Regions from separate parts of the Streptomyces sp. NPDC050085 genome, predicted to be linked through region 1. Evidence: predicted binding sites of a transcription regulator. Region 1 holds the regulator's gene; the other holds the start of a gene.
What was found. Region 1 encodes HspR, which represses chaperone genes until heat shock. Its sites were predicted from a motif close to TTGAGNNNNNNNNNCTCAA; they were not measured.
Positions count from the first base shown of each region.

Region 2: lon (endopeptidase La) is a predicted target of HspR. The motif match lies at 3,103-3,121, and genes of this name have one in related genera.

Region 1 is NZ_JBITJZ010000003.1:324,684-331,732, forward strand. It holds gene ACIBUY_RS13920 (fibronectin type III domain-containing protein) at 1-758, shown strand, start outside; gene ACIBUY_RS13925 (hypothetical protein) at 782-2,074, opposite strand; gene ACIBUY_RS13930 (heat shock protein transcriptional repressor HspR) at 2,297-2,755, opposite strand; gene dnaJ (molecular chaperone DnaJ) at 2,761-3,942, opposite strand; gene grpE (nucleotide exchange factor GrpE) at 3,988-4,674, opposite strand; gene dnaK (molecular chaperone DnaK) at 4,671-6,533, opposite strand; gene ACIBUY_RS13950 (low molecular weight phosphatase family protein) at 6,642-7,049, opposite strand, start outside.
Region 2 is NZ_JBITJZ010000004.1:128,653-135,701, forward strand. It holds gene ACIBUY_RS16665 (helix-turn-helix domain-containing protein) at 1-551, shown strand, start outside; gene lon (endopeptidase La) at 660-3,080, opposite strand; gene ACIBUY_RS16675 (GNAT family N-acetyltransferase) at 3,248-3,898, shown strand; partial or broken gene ACIBUY_RS16680 (DUF3626 domain-containing protein) at 3,966-4,967, shown strand; gene ACIBUY_RS16685 (rhomboid-like protein) at 4,996-5,712, opposite strand; gene ACIBUY_RS16690 (TetR family transcriptional regulator) at 6,038-6,697, opposite strand; gene ACIBUY_RS16695 (MFS transporter) at 6,857-7,049, shown strand, end outside.

The sequences.
Region 1 (7,049 bases):
CGGCGAAGAAGCTGGGTTGGACGTCCACGCTGACCTACCGCGACACCACCGGCGAGCCGGGGCAGACGTACGTCTACTTCGTGCGCGGCCTGGACGCGGCGGGCAACGAGTCGGCGTCCAGCCCCTACGTCACCGCCACCAAGTCGATCGGGTCGAGCAGCGCTCCGCAGGCGCCCACCTTCAACAGCGCGCTCATCGTCGGCAACAAGCTGAGCCTGGCCTGGCAGAGCAACGGGTACGTGCCCGTCCAGCAGTTCCACGTGTACCGGTCCCGCACCACCCCCGTGGACACGACGAACCCGGCGAACCTGGTCACCTCCACGGACCAGACCTCGTACACGCAGACCGTGGCGGACAGCGACAAGGACTACTACTACGCGGTGGTCGCGGAGTCCGCGTACGGGGTCAGGTCGGCCGCGTCGGCCTCCCAGCTGCCCGAGGTGCGCGCCCCGCAGCCGCCGCCGTCCACCACGATCTACGACGCCGCGGCCGGTGACGGCCAGGCCGTGCTGAGCTGGTACGACCCGCCCTTCAGCACGGACCAGCCGCCGTTCGCCGGGTACCGCCTGTACCGGTCCACGTCCCCGGGGGTCACTCCCGCGACGGCCGACAAGGTCATCCCGACGACGGACTCTTCCTACCCCGACTACGACGTGACCAACGGGACGACGTACTACTACGTCGTCACCGTGGTCGACACCGACGGCAACGAGTCGGCCCCGTCACCGGAGGTGTCGGTGACGCCCGTCGCACCGTAAGCACGTGAAGGGGCCCTGGGGTCTCAGGGCCCCTGTACCGACTTGATCGTGTACGGATACGACTCCTGCTGCCAGTCCACCGTGAAGAGGGCGGCCGGGCGGGCGGCGACCTGCGGCACGCGGCCGTCCGACGTCAGGACCTTCGCCGTACCGAACGTGCCGGTGCGGCTGACCAGCTTGGCGCTGACCTGCGTATAGCTGTAGGGAGGCGCCGACTTGGGCAGGACCGTGGCGTAGACGAGCATGCCGTCGCCGTCGTCGTCGAGCGCCAGGTCGGGGCGGTCACCGGCGCCGAGGGCCGTGACGGTGCCCAGGGTGCCGCCCGCGGACAGCGTGCGGCCGCGCAGTTCGAGCTTGCCGCTGACGTTGCGGGTCCACACGATCACCGAGTCGCCCTCGAGGTCGGTGGCGAGCGTGTGGTGGTTGCCCGCGTTGTCGGTGGACGCCGAGATGCGCAGGGGCGAGGACAGGGTCCCGGTGCGGCTCCAGCGCGAGGCCCACACCTGCGGGACCGTGCCGCCGCCGGAGCGGTAGCTGATGACCGCGTCACCGTCCCGGTCGACGCCGACCCGCACCATGCCGAACCCGCCGTACGAGGCGATGGGCGTGGTGATCAACTTCGCCGGATAGACGGTCGTCGACGTGATCCGCTTGGCCGCCACGTCGGCGCCGCGCGGCCAGGCCACGACGAACTGGCTGTTGCGGTCGACGCCGATGGCCGGCTTGTCGCCGTTGCTGGAGCCGAGGTTGATGACGGAGCCGAGCGTGCCGTCCATGAAGATCCGGCGGGCGACCGCGCGCCAGCTTCCGTCGCGGACCTCCGTCCAGGCCGCCATCGCGGTGCCGCTCGGTGTGACGGCCACGACCGGGTCGGTGGCGGGCGCCGACGTGGACAGCTTCTGCAGCGGCCCGACGAGGCTGCCGGAGCCCGCGACGCGACGGCCGACGACCGTACTGTCCTGCTGCCAGACCACCGCCGAGTCACCGGTGTCGTCGGAGTCGGCCTCCGGCCATGCCACGGCGGCGCCGTCCGGCGACAGCGTGCGGATCGCCCCGGTCGAGCCGTCCCTGTACTTCACCCGCGTCTGGATGCGGTTGTAGGAGTACGTCGTGGACTGGTCCCCGGCCGACCAGCTCAGCAGGGCGTCCCCCTGCCGGTCCATGGAAACCCCGGGCGAGTCGTCCGGAGTCCAGCCGGACGCCGACACGCTCCACGCCGAGGTCCACGTGGCCTCGGCGTTCATGGCGAACGCCGCGGCGGCCGCGATCCCGGCCGCCGCGGCGACGGAAACCCCTGCGAGTATCCGGCGCTTCATCGAACGCCGGTGACGTGCTGTACGCGAAACCACTCTGCTCCCTACGACCGTCACGACTCTCATGCCCTTCTCATGGCAACGGGACAGCCGGCACAGCCAACACACAGGCCTCCCCCAGAACCCAGCGCATCAGCAGCCTCATTCGTCACAGCCGGAGACGGCAACGTGAAGGGGCCCCGGAGTCGGCTGACTCCGGGGCCCCTTCACACGTTGCACAGCAGCTCAGTCCCGCGGCCCCTTCGGCCGCCAGACCACCAGCGCGCTGGTCTGCTGGACCTCCTGGTACGGGACCAGGTCGCGGCGGTACGAGGCGTGCACCGCCGCCTCACGTTGCTGCATGGCCGCGGCGGCTCCCTCCACGGCGGCGGAGAGTTCCGCCACCCGGGACTGGAGCGCGGCCACCTGGTTCTCCAGCTCGATGATGCGCTTGATGCCCGCCAGGTTGATGCCCTCGTCCTGCGACAACTGCTGGACGGTGCGCAGCAGTTCGATGTCGCGGGCCGAGTAGCGCCGGCCGCGCCCGGCCGTGCGGTCGGGGGAGACCAGGCCGAGGCGGTCGTACTGGCGCAGCGTCTGCGGGTGCAGGCCGGACAGCTGGGCCGCCACCGAAATGACGTACACCGGGGTCTCTTCGGTCAGTTCGTACGGGTTGCTTCGTCGTCGACCATGCTGCCCATCCATCTGGCTCAGGCTCCCTTCGCGGCCTGGAACAGTTCTGCCCGGACATCGGTGTCCTCAGTCGCCTTGCGGTACGACTCGAGGGCCGAACGGGCCTCGTCGTCAAGGTCCTTGGGGACCGCGACCTCGACGGTGACCAGCAGGTCGCCCCGGGTGCCGTCCTTGCGGACCGCGCCCTTGCCGCGGGCCCGCATCGTCCGCCCGTTCGGCGTGCCCGGGGGCAGCTTCAGGGTGACCGGCGGGCCGCCGAGCGTGGGGACCTTGACCTCGCCGCCGAGCGCCGCCTCCGGGTAGGTCACCGGGACGGTGACCGTGAGGTTGTCGCCCTTGCGGCCGAAGACCGGGTGGCTGTCGACGTGGACCACGACGTACAAGTCGCCCGCCGGGCCGCCCCGTTCACCGGGTCCGCCCTTGCCGCGCAGACGGATGCGCTGGCCGTCGGAGACCCCGGCGGGGATGCGCACCTGCATCGTGCGGGAGGACTTGGCGCGGCCGCTGCCCTTGCAGACCTCGCAGGGCGTTTCCGCGATCAGGCCGCGGCCCTTGCAGTCCACGCAGGGGTCGGTGAGGGAGAAGCCGCCACCGCCGCCCCGCGAGACCTGGCCGGTGCCGACGCAGGTCGGGCACACGCGCGGCGTGCCGTTCTTGTCGCCGGTGCCGGAGCACGCCTTGCAGGGGGCCTGGGACGACATGCGGAGGGGGACTGTCGCCCCGTCGACCGCCTCGGTGAAGCTGAGCGTCACCTCGGACTCGATGTCCTGTCCGCGGCGCGGCTGGGTACGGGTGCCCGTGCCCGCGCCGCCCCGGTTGAACAGGCCGCCGAACACGTCCCCGATGCCGCCGCCGAAACCGCCCTGCCCGCCCTGGCCCTGGGCGCCGCCTCCGAAGAGGTCGCCCAGGTCGAAGTTGAACGAGCCGCCGCCCGCGCCGGGCCCCGGACGGAATCCGCCGTTGCCGAACAGGGCGCGCGCCTCGTCGTACTCCTTGCGCTTCTTGGGGTCACCGAGGACGTCGTTCGCCTCGGAGATCTCCTTGAACCGCTCCTCCGCCTTGGGGTTGTTCTTGTTGGCGTCGGGGTGGTTCTCGCGCGCCAGCTTGCGGTACGCCTTCTTGATCTCGGCGTCGGTGGCGTCCTTCGGGACGCCGAGGACCTTGTAGTAGTCCTTCTCGATGAAGTCCTTGGTGCTCATCGGCCTCGACGTCCCTCCTCACCTGTATCTGTCGTACGTATGACGTCAGCCCTCGTCCGGGCCACCGCTGTCCTTCTCCTCGGCCTTCGCGTCGGCCGACTCGTCGGACTTGCCGCCCTGCGCGCCCGGCTGCGGCTCGGCCACGGCCACCCGCGCGGGGCGGATGGTGCGCTCGCCGATCCGGTAACCCGGCTGCAGGATCGCCACGCAGGTCGTCTCGGTGACGTCCGGCGCGTAGCTGTGCATCAGGGCCTCGTGCACCGTCGGGTCGAAGGGCTCGCCCTCCTTGCCGAACTGCTGCAGGCCCAGCTTCGCCACGACCGTCTCCAGCGAGTCGCCCACGGACTTGAATCCGCCGACGAGTTCGCCGTGCTCACGGGCGCGGCCGATGTCGTCGAGGACGGGAAGCAGCTCGGTCAGGAGGTTCGCGACGGCGATCTCCTTGACCGTGACGCGGTCCCGCTCCACACGGCGACGGTAGTTCTGGTACTCGGCCTGCAGGCGCTGGAGGTCGGCGGTGCGCTCGCCGAGGGCGGCGCGTGCCTGGTCCAGGGCTGCCGTCAGACCGGCAGCGCCTTCTTGTTGGGTGGAAGCTGAGTCCCCGGCCGGGGCTGCCCCCTCCTTGTCGGAGGAGGCGGCCTGTCCGGCTACTGTCTCGGCGTCGTCGGGGGTGGCGCCGGAGGGGACGTCAGGCTTCTCGTTCTCCTCGAAGCCCGGGGTCTCCTCCGTCACGCGGCACCGTCCTTGCGGTCCTCGTCCACGATCTCGGCGTCGACGACGTCCTCGTCGGCACCGTCCTTGGACATGTTCGGGCCGTCACCCTGGGGCGCGTCGGCGCCACCGGCGGCCTGCGCACCCTGGGCGTCGGCGTACATGGCCTGGCCCAGCTTCTGCGAGACGGCGGCGACCTTCTCGGTGGCGGTGCGGATCTCGGCCGTGTCCTCGCCCTTGAGCTTTTCCTTCAGCTCGGTGACGGCTTCCTCGACCTCGGTCTTCACGTCGCCGGGGACCTTGTCCGCGTTGTCCGCGAGGAACTTCTCGGTCTGGTAGACGAGCTGCTCGCCCTGGTTGCGGGACTCGGCGGCCTCGCGGCGGGCGTGGTCCTCCTCCGCGTACTTCTCGGCCTCTTCGCGCATCCGGTTGACCTCGTCCTTCGGCAGCGAGGAGCCACCGGTGACGGTCATCTTCTGCTCCTTGCCCGTGCCGAGGTCCTTCGCGGTCACGTGCATGATGCCGTTGGCGTCGATGTCGAAGGCGACCTCGATCTGCGGGACACCGCGCGGGGCCGGCGGCAGACCGGTCAGCTCGAACATTCCGAGCTTCTTGTTGTACGCCGCGATCTCGCGCTCGCCCTGGTAGACCTGGATCTGCACCGACGGCTGGTTGTCCTCGGCCGTCGTGAAGATCTCCGAGCGCTTGGTCGGGATCGTCGTGTTGCGCTCGATGAGCTTCGTCATGATCCCTCCCTTGGTCTCGATGCCGAGGGACAGCGGGGTGACGTCGAGGAGCAGGACGTCCTTGACCTCGCCCTTGAGGACACCGGCCTGCAGGGCGGCGCCGATGGCGACGACCTCGTCCGGGTTCACGCCCTTGTTGGCCTCGTTGCCACCCGTCAGCTCCTTGACGAGCTCGGCGACGGCCGGCATACGGGTCGAGCCACCGACGAGAACGACGTGGTCGATCTCGCTGAGCTGGATGCCCGCGTCCTTGATGACGTTGTGGAACGGCGTCTTGCAGCGCTCCAGGAGGTCGGACGTCAGCTGCTGGAACTGGGCGCGCGTGAGCTTCTCGTCCAGGTGCAGCGGGCCCTCGGCGGACGCCGTGATGTAGGGCAGGTTGATCGTGGTCTCGGTCGAGGACGAAAGCTCGATCTTCGCCTTCTCGGCGGCCTCGCGCAGACGCTGGAGCGCCATCTTGTCCTTGGCGAGGTCCACGCCGTGGCCGTTGTTGAACTGCTTGACCAGGTAGTCGACGACGCGCTGGTCCCAGTCGTCACCACCGAGGTGGTTGTCACCGTTGGTGGCCTTCACCTCGACGACGCCGTCGCCGATCTCGAGCAGCGAGACGTCGAAGGTGCCGCCACCGAGGTCGAAGACGAGAATGGTCTGGTCGTCCTTGTCGAGGCCGTAGGCCAGGGCGGCCGCAGTCGGCTCATTGACAATACGCAGGACGTTCAGGCCCGCGATCTCGCCGGCCTCCTTCGTCGCCTGACGCTCGGAGTCGTTGAAGTACGCGGGCACGGTGATGACCGCGTCCGTGACCTTCTCGCCCAGGTACGCCTCGGCGTCCCGCTTCAGCTTCTGCAGGATGAACGCGGAGATCTGCTGGGGGTTGAAGTCCTTGCCATCCAGGTTGATCTTCCAGTCAGTGCCCATGTGGCGCTTGACGGAGCGGATGGTCCGGTCAACGTTCGTGACCGCCTGGCGCTTGGCGACCTCGCCGACCAGCACCTCGCCGTTCTTCGCGAAGGCGACGACGGACGGCGTGGTCCTGGCGCCCTCGGCGTTGGTGATGACGGTGGGCTCGCCGCCTTCGAGAACGCTGACGACGGAGTTAGTCGTGCCCAGGTCGATGCCGACCGCACGTGCCATTTCGATTCCTCCAGGTGCCTACTTGAGTGGATCTGACTCAAGACTGCAACACCACCCCCCTCCCCGTCAACAGACCTGAGTCGCATCCACTCAACTTTTATCCTGCGCTTATTCGCAGACCATTGGAGAAATCGCCCTGACCAGCTCTTTTACCAGTACGTCGAGATCACGACCGCAGTCTTTCAGGGCGTCGTAACCCTGCCCCCAGGGGTCCGGAACCTCGTCCTCCGCCGCCGGAACGGCGGGCAGCGTACCCCTGCGGACGGCAGCGCCCGGCACTCCGGTTCCGTCGCTCAGCCGCAGGAACTCGCGCAGCGTGAAGGTGCGCCGCAGCGCCAGCGGGGCGAGCCGGACCGCCGCCTCGCGGTGCTCGCGGGCGAGGCCGAGCACGAGGCCGGAGCGCTCCACCAGCTCGGCCGTGAGCTGCGTCGAGGCGAAACCCGCCGAATCACCGCCCAGCTCCTCCAGAACGGACCGCGTCGCCGTGTCCATGGGCGCACCGGGCCGCGCGAACGT
Region 2 (7,049 bases), on a different contig from region 1:
ACTCCAAGGGGCCCCGGACCGAAGGGAGTTCACGCTCGCCCGGCCTGGACATCACGGCTCTGCTCGACCGGGGCGTGGTGGTCCGTACGGTCATCGACCGCGAGGGGCTCGCCTATCCGGGCCGCACCCGCTCCCTGACGGCGCTCGCCGAGCGGGGCCTGCGCGTGCGCACCTCGCCCGGGGTCCCGACCAAGCTGATCGTGGTGGACCGCCGGATCACGCTGCTGCCGCCCTCGGAGGCGACGGACCCGACGGCGACGGCCCTGGTGATCGGCGACGCGCTGCTGCGCAACGCCCTGGTGCCGCTCTTCGAGACCGTGTGGGACCGCTCGACGCCGCTCGGCACGACGGCCACCGCGCTCGACGAACCGCACCGCGAGCTCCTCGCGCTGCTCGCCGCGGGCCTCAAGGACGAGGCCATCGCGCGCCGCCTCGGCGTCCACGTGCACACGGCCCGGCGGCGCATCTCCCGACTGCTCGAGGCACTGGACGCGGAGACGCGGTTCCAGGCGGGGGCGCGGGCGACGCTGCGCGGCTGGCTGGAGTTCTGACCCGCGCGCTCCACACAGCCGGAAGGCCCGGGTTCCCTGCGCGTACAGGGAAACCCGGGCCTCCGTCATCCGATACCCGCGGGCGGAGCCCGCTGAGGGGCACCGTCGTCACGCCGCCACCGGAACCTCCACGTCCGCCACGGCCGCCGGCGCGAGCGCCAGCTCCAGGACCTGGCGCACGTCCGTCACCGGGTGCACGTCCAGCTTCTCCAGGACCTCCGCGGGGACGTCGTCCAGATCGGCCTCGTTGCGCTTCGGGATGATGACGGTGGTGATCCCGGCCCGGTGCGCGGCGAGCAGCTTCTGCTTCACGCCGCCGATGGGCAGCACCCGTCCGGTCAGGGACACCTCGCCGGTCATCGCCACGTCCGTACGGACGAGGCGGCCGCTCAGCAGCGAGGCGAGGGCGGTCGTCATGGTGACGCCCGCGCTCGGCCCGTCCTTGGGCACCGCTCCCGCCGGGAAGTGGATGTGCACGCCGCGCTCCTTCAAGTCGGCGACGGGCAGCTCCAGTTCGGCGCCGTGCGAGCGCAGGAAGGAGAGCGCGATCTGGGCGGACTCCTTCATGACGTCGCCGAGCTGACCGGTCAGGGTCAGTCCGGCCGCGCCCGTCTCCGGGTCGGCGAGCGACGCCTCGACGAAGAGCACGTCACCGCCCGCGCCGGTCACGGCGAGCCCGGTCGCGACACCCGGCACCGCGGTGCGCCGCTCGGCCGGGTCCTGCGCGGACTCGGGCACGTGGTGCGGGCGCCCGACGAGGGCGCGCAGATCGTCGGCGGTCACCGTGAACGGCAGCTCCCGCTCGCCCAGTTCGTGCTGGGCGGCCACCTTGCGGAGCACGCGCGTGACGGCCCGCTCCAGGTTGCGGACACCGGCCTCGCGCGTGTACTCGCCGGCGAGCCTGCGCAGCGCGTCCTCGCCGATGACGACCTCGTCCTTGCCGAGCCCGGCACGGTCGAGCTGCCGCGGCACCAGGTGGTCACGGGCGATGACGACCTTCTCGTCCTCGGTGTACCCGTCGAGCCTGACCAGCTCCATGCGGTCGAGGAGCGCCTCCGGAATGGCTTCGAGCACGTTGGCCGTGGCCAGGAACACGACGTCGCTCAGGTCGAGTTCGACCTCCAGGTAGTGGTCCCGGAAGGTGTGGTTCTGCGCGGGGTCGAGGACCTCGAGCAGGGCGGCCGCCGGGTCGCCCCGGAAGTCGGACCCCACCTTGTCGATCTCGTCGAGGAGCACGACCGGGTTCATCGACCCGGCCTCCTTGATGGCGCGGACGATGCGGCCCGGCAGCGCGCCCACGTACGTACGCCGGTGTCCGCGGATCTCGGCCTCGTCCCGTACGCCGCCGAGCGCGACGCGCACGAACTTGCGGCCCATGGCGTGGGCGACGGACTCGCCGAGGGAGGTCTTGCCGACTCCGGGCGGGCCGACGAGCGCGAGCACGGCACCGCCGCGCCGCCCGCCGACCACGCCGAGCCCGCGGTCCGCGCGCCGCTTGCGCACGGCCAGGTACTCGGTGATCCGCTCCTTCACGTCCTGCAGCCCCGAGTGCTCGGCGTCGAGAACGCTCTGGGCGCCCTGGATGTCGTACTGGTCCTCGGTCCGCTCGTTCCACGGCAGTTCGAGGACGGTGTCGAGCCAGGTCCTGATCCAGCTGCCCTCGGGGGACTGGTCGCTGGAGCGCTCCAGCTTCTCGACTTCCTTCAGCGCGGCCTCGCGCACCTTCTCGGGAAGGTCCGCGGCCTCCACGCGCGCCCGGTAGTCGTCGGACTCCTCGCCCGCGTCCTTGGAGTCGCCGTTCAGCTCGCGCAGTTCCTTGCGGACGGCGTCGAGCTGGCGCCGCAGCAGGAACTCGCGCTGCTGCTTGTCCACGCCTTCCTGTACGTCCTTGGCGATGGTCTCGGCGACGTCCTGCTCGGCGAGGTGCTCGCGCAGCTGGGCCGTGGCGAGCTTGAGGCGGGCCACCGGGTCGGCCGTCTCCAGGAGTTCGACCTTCTGCTCGGTGCTCAGGAAGGGCGAGTAGCCGGAGTTGTCGGCGAGCTGCGACACGTCGTCGATCTGCTGGACGCGGTCCACGACCTGCCAGGCGCCGCGCTTCTTCAGCCAGTTGGTGGCGAGCGCCTTGTACTCCTTGACCAGCTCGGTCACGGAGCCGGGCAGCGGGTCCGGCACGGTCTCCTCGACCGTCAGGCCCTCCACCCACAGGGCGGCGCCAGGTCCGGTCGTGCCCGCGCCGATGCGCACGCGGCCGCGGCCGCGGATCAGCGCGCCCGGGTCGCCGTCGGCGAGGCGTCCGACCTGCTCGACCGTGCCGAGCACCCCGGTGTTCGCGTACGTGCCGTCGATCCGTGGAACAAGCAGCACCTTCGGCTTGCTGTCCCCACTGGAACGGGCGGCGGCCTGTGCGGCCTCCACCGCGGCGCGTACGTCGGTGTCGTTCAGGTCCAGGGGCACCACCATGCCGGGCAGCACGACCTCGTCGTCGAGCGGCAGCACGGGCAAGGTGAGCGGTGTGGACGTCGAAGCCATGATCTCCCCTTCGGCAGTCAAGTTGAGCTATGTCGACTCAATGCACGGGAGCCTCTGGATGTTCCCCATCCTGCGTTCGCTGTGAGCGATCACCTCTGTTGCGGGGAAATCGGCGCCGAGTAAGGTGCGGAACACAGAAGAGACCATTACTTACGTAGGGGGCAGTCATGGCAGGCGACGATCACGTACGGGACTGGGTCGACGGCTGGGTCGTCTCCCGCGGGGCCACTCCCCCGCTCGTCGAGCCCTGGGGCTACACGATCCACGTGGGCCTGGAGCAGCACGTGAGCCGGCACGTCCTGGGTGCCATGAACGACGCGGTGCGCGAGGACGACGTCCGCAAGGTGGCCGAGTCGACCCGCGGCCGCGCCACCCACCTGAAGGTCTTCGCCGACCCGGAGCGGGTGCACCCGTGGCTCGGCCCGGAGTGGGAGCCGTACGGCTCGGGCGACTACCTGATGGTGAAGGACCTGTCCGCGGAGCCCGCCCTCGACGCCCCTGCCGGGTACCGCCTGCACGCGTGGACCCGCGGCGGCGTCACCCGCGTCATGCTCACCGACGCGGACGGCGCGTTCGCGGCGCGCGGCCAGGTCGCCCCGACGGGCGCGAGCGCGGTCGTCGACCAGATCGAGACGTCCGAGCGGCACCGCCGCAAGGGCCTCGGCACGGTGGTGATGCGCACGCTCCAGGCGGAGGCCCACGCGCAGGGCGCGGTCCGCGCGGTCCTCGCCTGCACCCCCGAGGGCCACCTCCTGTACGAGGCGGTGGGCTGGCGGGTCGTGGCACCGCTGACGAACGCGAAGTACGTCGGCGGATAGCCCTCGCTGTTCGGGCCCCGGCCGAATTCCTTTGCCGGTGGCGCCCGCACCGCCCGATACTGCGCTGATGACGGACCCCCTGATCGCGTTGACCCCCGCGCAGGAAGCAGCGCTGCGGCACCTGCGCGCGGCCGGGCGGGCGGGCCGCGGTGACGCCCTGGCCCGCCTGTCGGCCCACGGCGTCGGCGCCGATGCGGCCGCCGCGCTGATCGCAGAGCTGCGCGCCCACGCGCGCGTGACCCTCAACTTCCACCCGGACCGCCTGCTGCCCGGAGCCGAGCACGGCACCACGGTCGCCGACCGGCTCGCTGCGGACGGCCGCTATCGCGGGCAGTACGAGACGGGCCTGTCGAACGGCAGCCGCACCGCCCACCCCGGAGGACTGCGCGACGGCTGGGAGGAGCTGCTGTTCGGCGGGGCGTACGCGCGGGCCACCGCGCGGGAGCGGCCCAAGTACGGCGCCCTGAACGTGATGCGGCACGCCGACGGGGCCGCCCCGCGCTTCGGGTCGTGCCACGTCCGGCTCCGGGCCGGGGTCACCGACCGGGCCACGTTCTGCTTCGGGGACAGCCACGTCGGGCCCGCCGACGTCGGCACGGCGGACGCGCTGCTGCCCGTCCTCGGCGCGCTGGTGGCGGACGCGGCGCACAGCGGGCAGTCGCTCGGGGTCACGGGGGCGGACCCGGTCGCCGTGATCCGGGGGCTCGGTGAGCAGCCCCGGGTTCCGGTGGTGGTCGGCCGGTCCCTCGACTTCTACGTGGAGGCGCAGGTGCACGGCGACATCGACCTGCGCAGGGACGCCGAGGCGCTGGTCCTCGACCCGTCCTTCCGCGGCACGCGCACCGCCGCCCTGCTCACCGGCATCGGACTCCCCGTGGAGTGGCACTCCGGGTTCGTGCTGCGCCCCGAGGGGCGTCGGGCCGAGCTCGCGGAGTTCCGCGGGCCCGCGCTGCCGGGGGTCGCGGCCAAGGTGGCCGCGGAGTTCACGTCCGGCGGGGGCATCGACGCGGCCGCCGTCGGGCGGGCCGCCGGGGACGCGGTCGGGTCGCCGCAGGGCTGGTCCTCGTACGGGACACAGGACGAAGTGCTGCAGTTCCTCAAGCAGTTGTGGCACTGCGTCGTGCACTTCGGGTCGAGCGCCCCTGGGGCCGGCCGCGCCGACGCCGCAGCAGCGGCCACGTCGCGACGCCGATCGCGAGGGCCAGCAGGTGCCCCCAGTCCGTCATCGGGTCGGTGAACGCGATCAGGTCCTCGAGCAGCATCGCCCCGAATAGCCCGAGCAGCAGCCAGCGCGGCCACGGGGCGAGCAGCCCGGCGAGTGCCCCTATGCTCGCGGCGACGCCGAAGCTGATGCCGTAGTCGAGGCGGTGCAGGGAGCTGTCGGGCAGATGGCCGACCATCACCGATATGCCGACGGGCACTTCCGTCGCGAGCGTCGCGAGGACGTGGCCGAGCAGGAAGACACCGGCCGTGCGCAGACCGCCGATGCGCCGCTCGAGCGCCGTGAGCACGACCAGGAACGCGACCACGAACGGTGACGTGATCCCGCCCGCGATCCACAGCGCGCTGGCCACCAGGACGAGCACCGGCGACTGGGCCAGATGGGTGACGTCGGTGCTGGACGCCTGGAGCGCCGCCGCGACCGTGTCCGGGGCGGCGAACTGCATGAACAGCGAGGTGCCGAGGAGCACCACGGCGTACGTGAAGGTGAACGGCGTCCCCTTCGGGGAGGGCAGCAGCCGCCACGGGCGGAACCGTCGTACCCGTCCGGTCGGCGCGGCCTCCAGGACCGGTGGCCGCGACTGCGCCGGAATGCCGTTCAGGCCGCCGCGCAGGTCGTCGCATCCGCGGACGTCGTCGCGCCCTCGCAGGTCGTCGCGTCCACGCAGGTCGCCGTGTCCGCGCAGGTCGCCGTGTCCGCGTACGTCGGGATCGGGCGTCGCGTCGGCGCCGGCCAGCACGCCTGGTTCCACGTGAGGCACCCCTTTCGCACGGATCCACGTCGGCAGATCGTCGGCAGATCCACCCCACACTTCGCCCCACCCGGCGCTTTTGTCTGTGATGGACGCCACGTGAGACACGATCCACAGCAACCTCACAGGCCCGGGCCGCGTCCGCAAGCCGCACCCGGTCCGCGGTTCAGTCGTGCGCGGGCAGCCCGGAGCCGTCGACGGTCACGGAGCGCAGCAGCCGGTCGAGGTAGGCGTGCAGGCGGCCGACCATGTCGTACGTGTCGGGGGCGAGCGCCCACTGCAGCTGGAGGCCGTCCATCACCGCGGCCAGCTCGGCCGCGACGGCCTCGGGGTCGGTGTCCGGCTTCAGCTCGCCGCGTGCGACGGCGGCGCGCAGCGGGCCCGCGGTCTTGTCGATCACCATGGCGTAGCGCCGGACGAAGAACTCGTGGGCGGGGTGGCCGAGTTCACCGGCCTCGCCGACGAGGACGTTGAACATCTTGGTGCGGCCGGGCCGCTCGGCGTTGTGCGCTGCGAGGTCGAGGACCGCCTCGAAGGCCTCGACGGGGGTCTCCGGGTCGCGCGAGAAGAAGCGCTCGACGTCCTGCTCGTCGCTGCGCTTGAGCACCTCGACGAGCAGGTCCTCCTTGCCGCGGAAGTGGTGCAGCAGGCCGCCCTGCGTGATGCCGACGTCCTTGGCGATGCGGGCCAGCGAGGAGGCGTGAAAGCCCCACTGCGCGAAGTGCTCGACGGCGACGTCCAGGATCTTGGCGCGGCGCTCGTCGCCCACGGCATAGCTGCCGCGAGCTGCGGATTTACGGGGCTTACGGCCCTCACTTCGCTCCATTCGGCCCACCCTAGCCGGGCCTTGTGACCCTCCTGAGGCACGCAATGACCATGTGATTCAGGCCACTCCACGAAAACCTACTACCCACTCGCTTTTCGCGTTTACGCTGACGGCGCCGGGTCGGCAAGGAAGCCGCCCCCGTCCCCCTGGAGAGCCGCCATGGCCGTCATCCCCGACGCCGCGCCGGGCCCCGTGTCCGCCGTCACGCACCCCGCGCCGCCCGCTCAGCCCGCAGCCCCCGCACCTGCCCCCGGCCCCGGCCCCGCGTCCGCGAAGCTGGTCATGGGCCTCGCCTTCGCCCAGTTCGGCATCATGGCCACCCTGCTCACCCCGGTGATGGTGACGCTGGCGC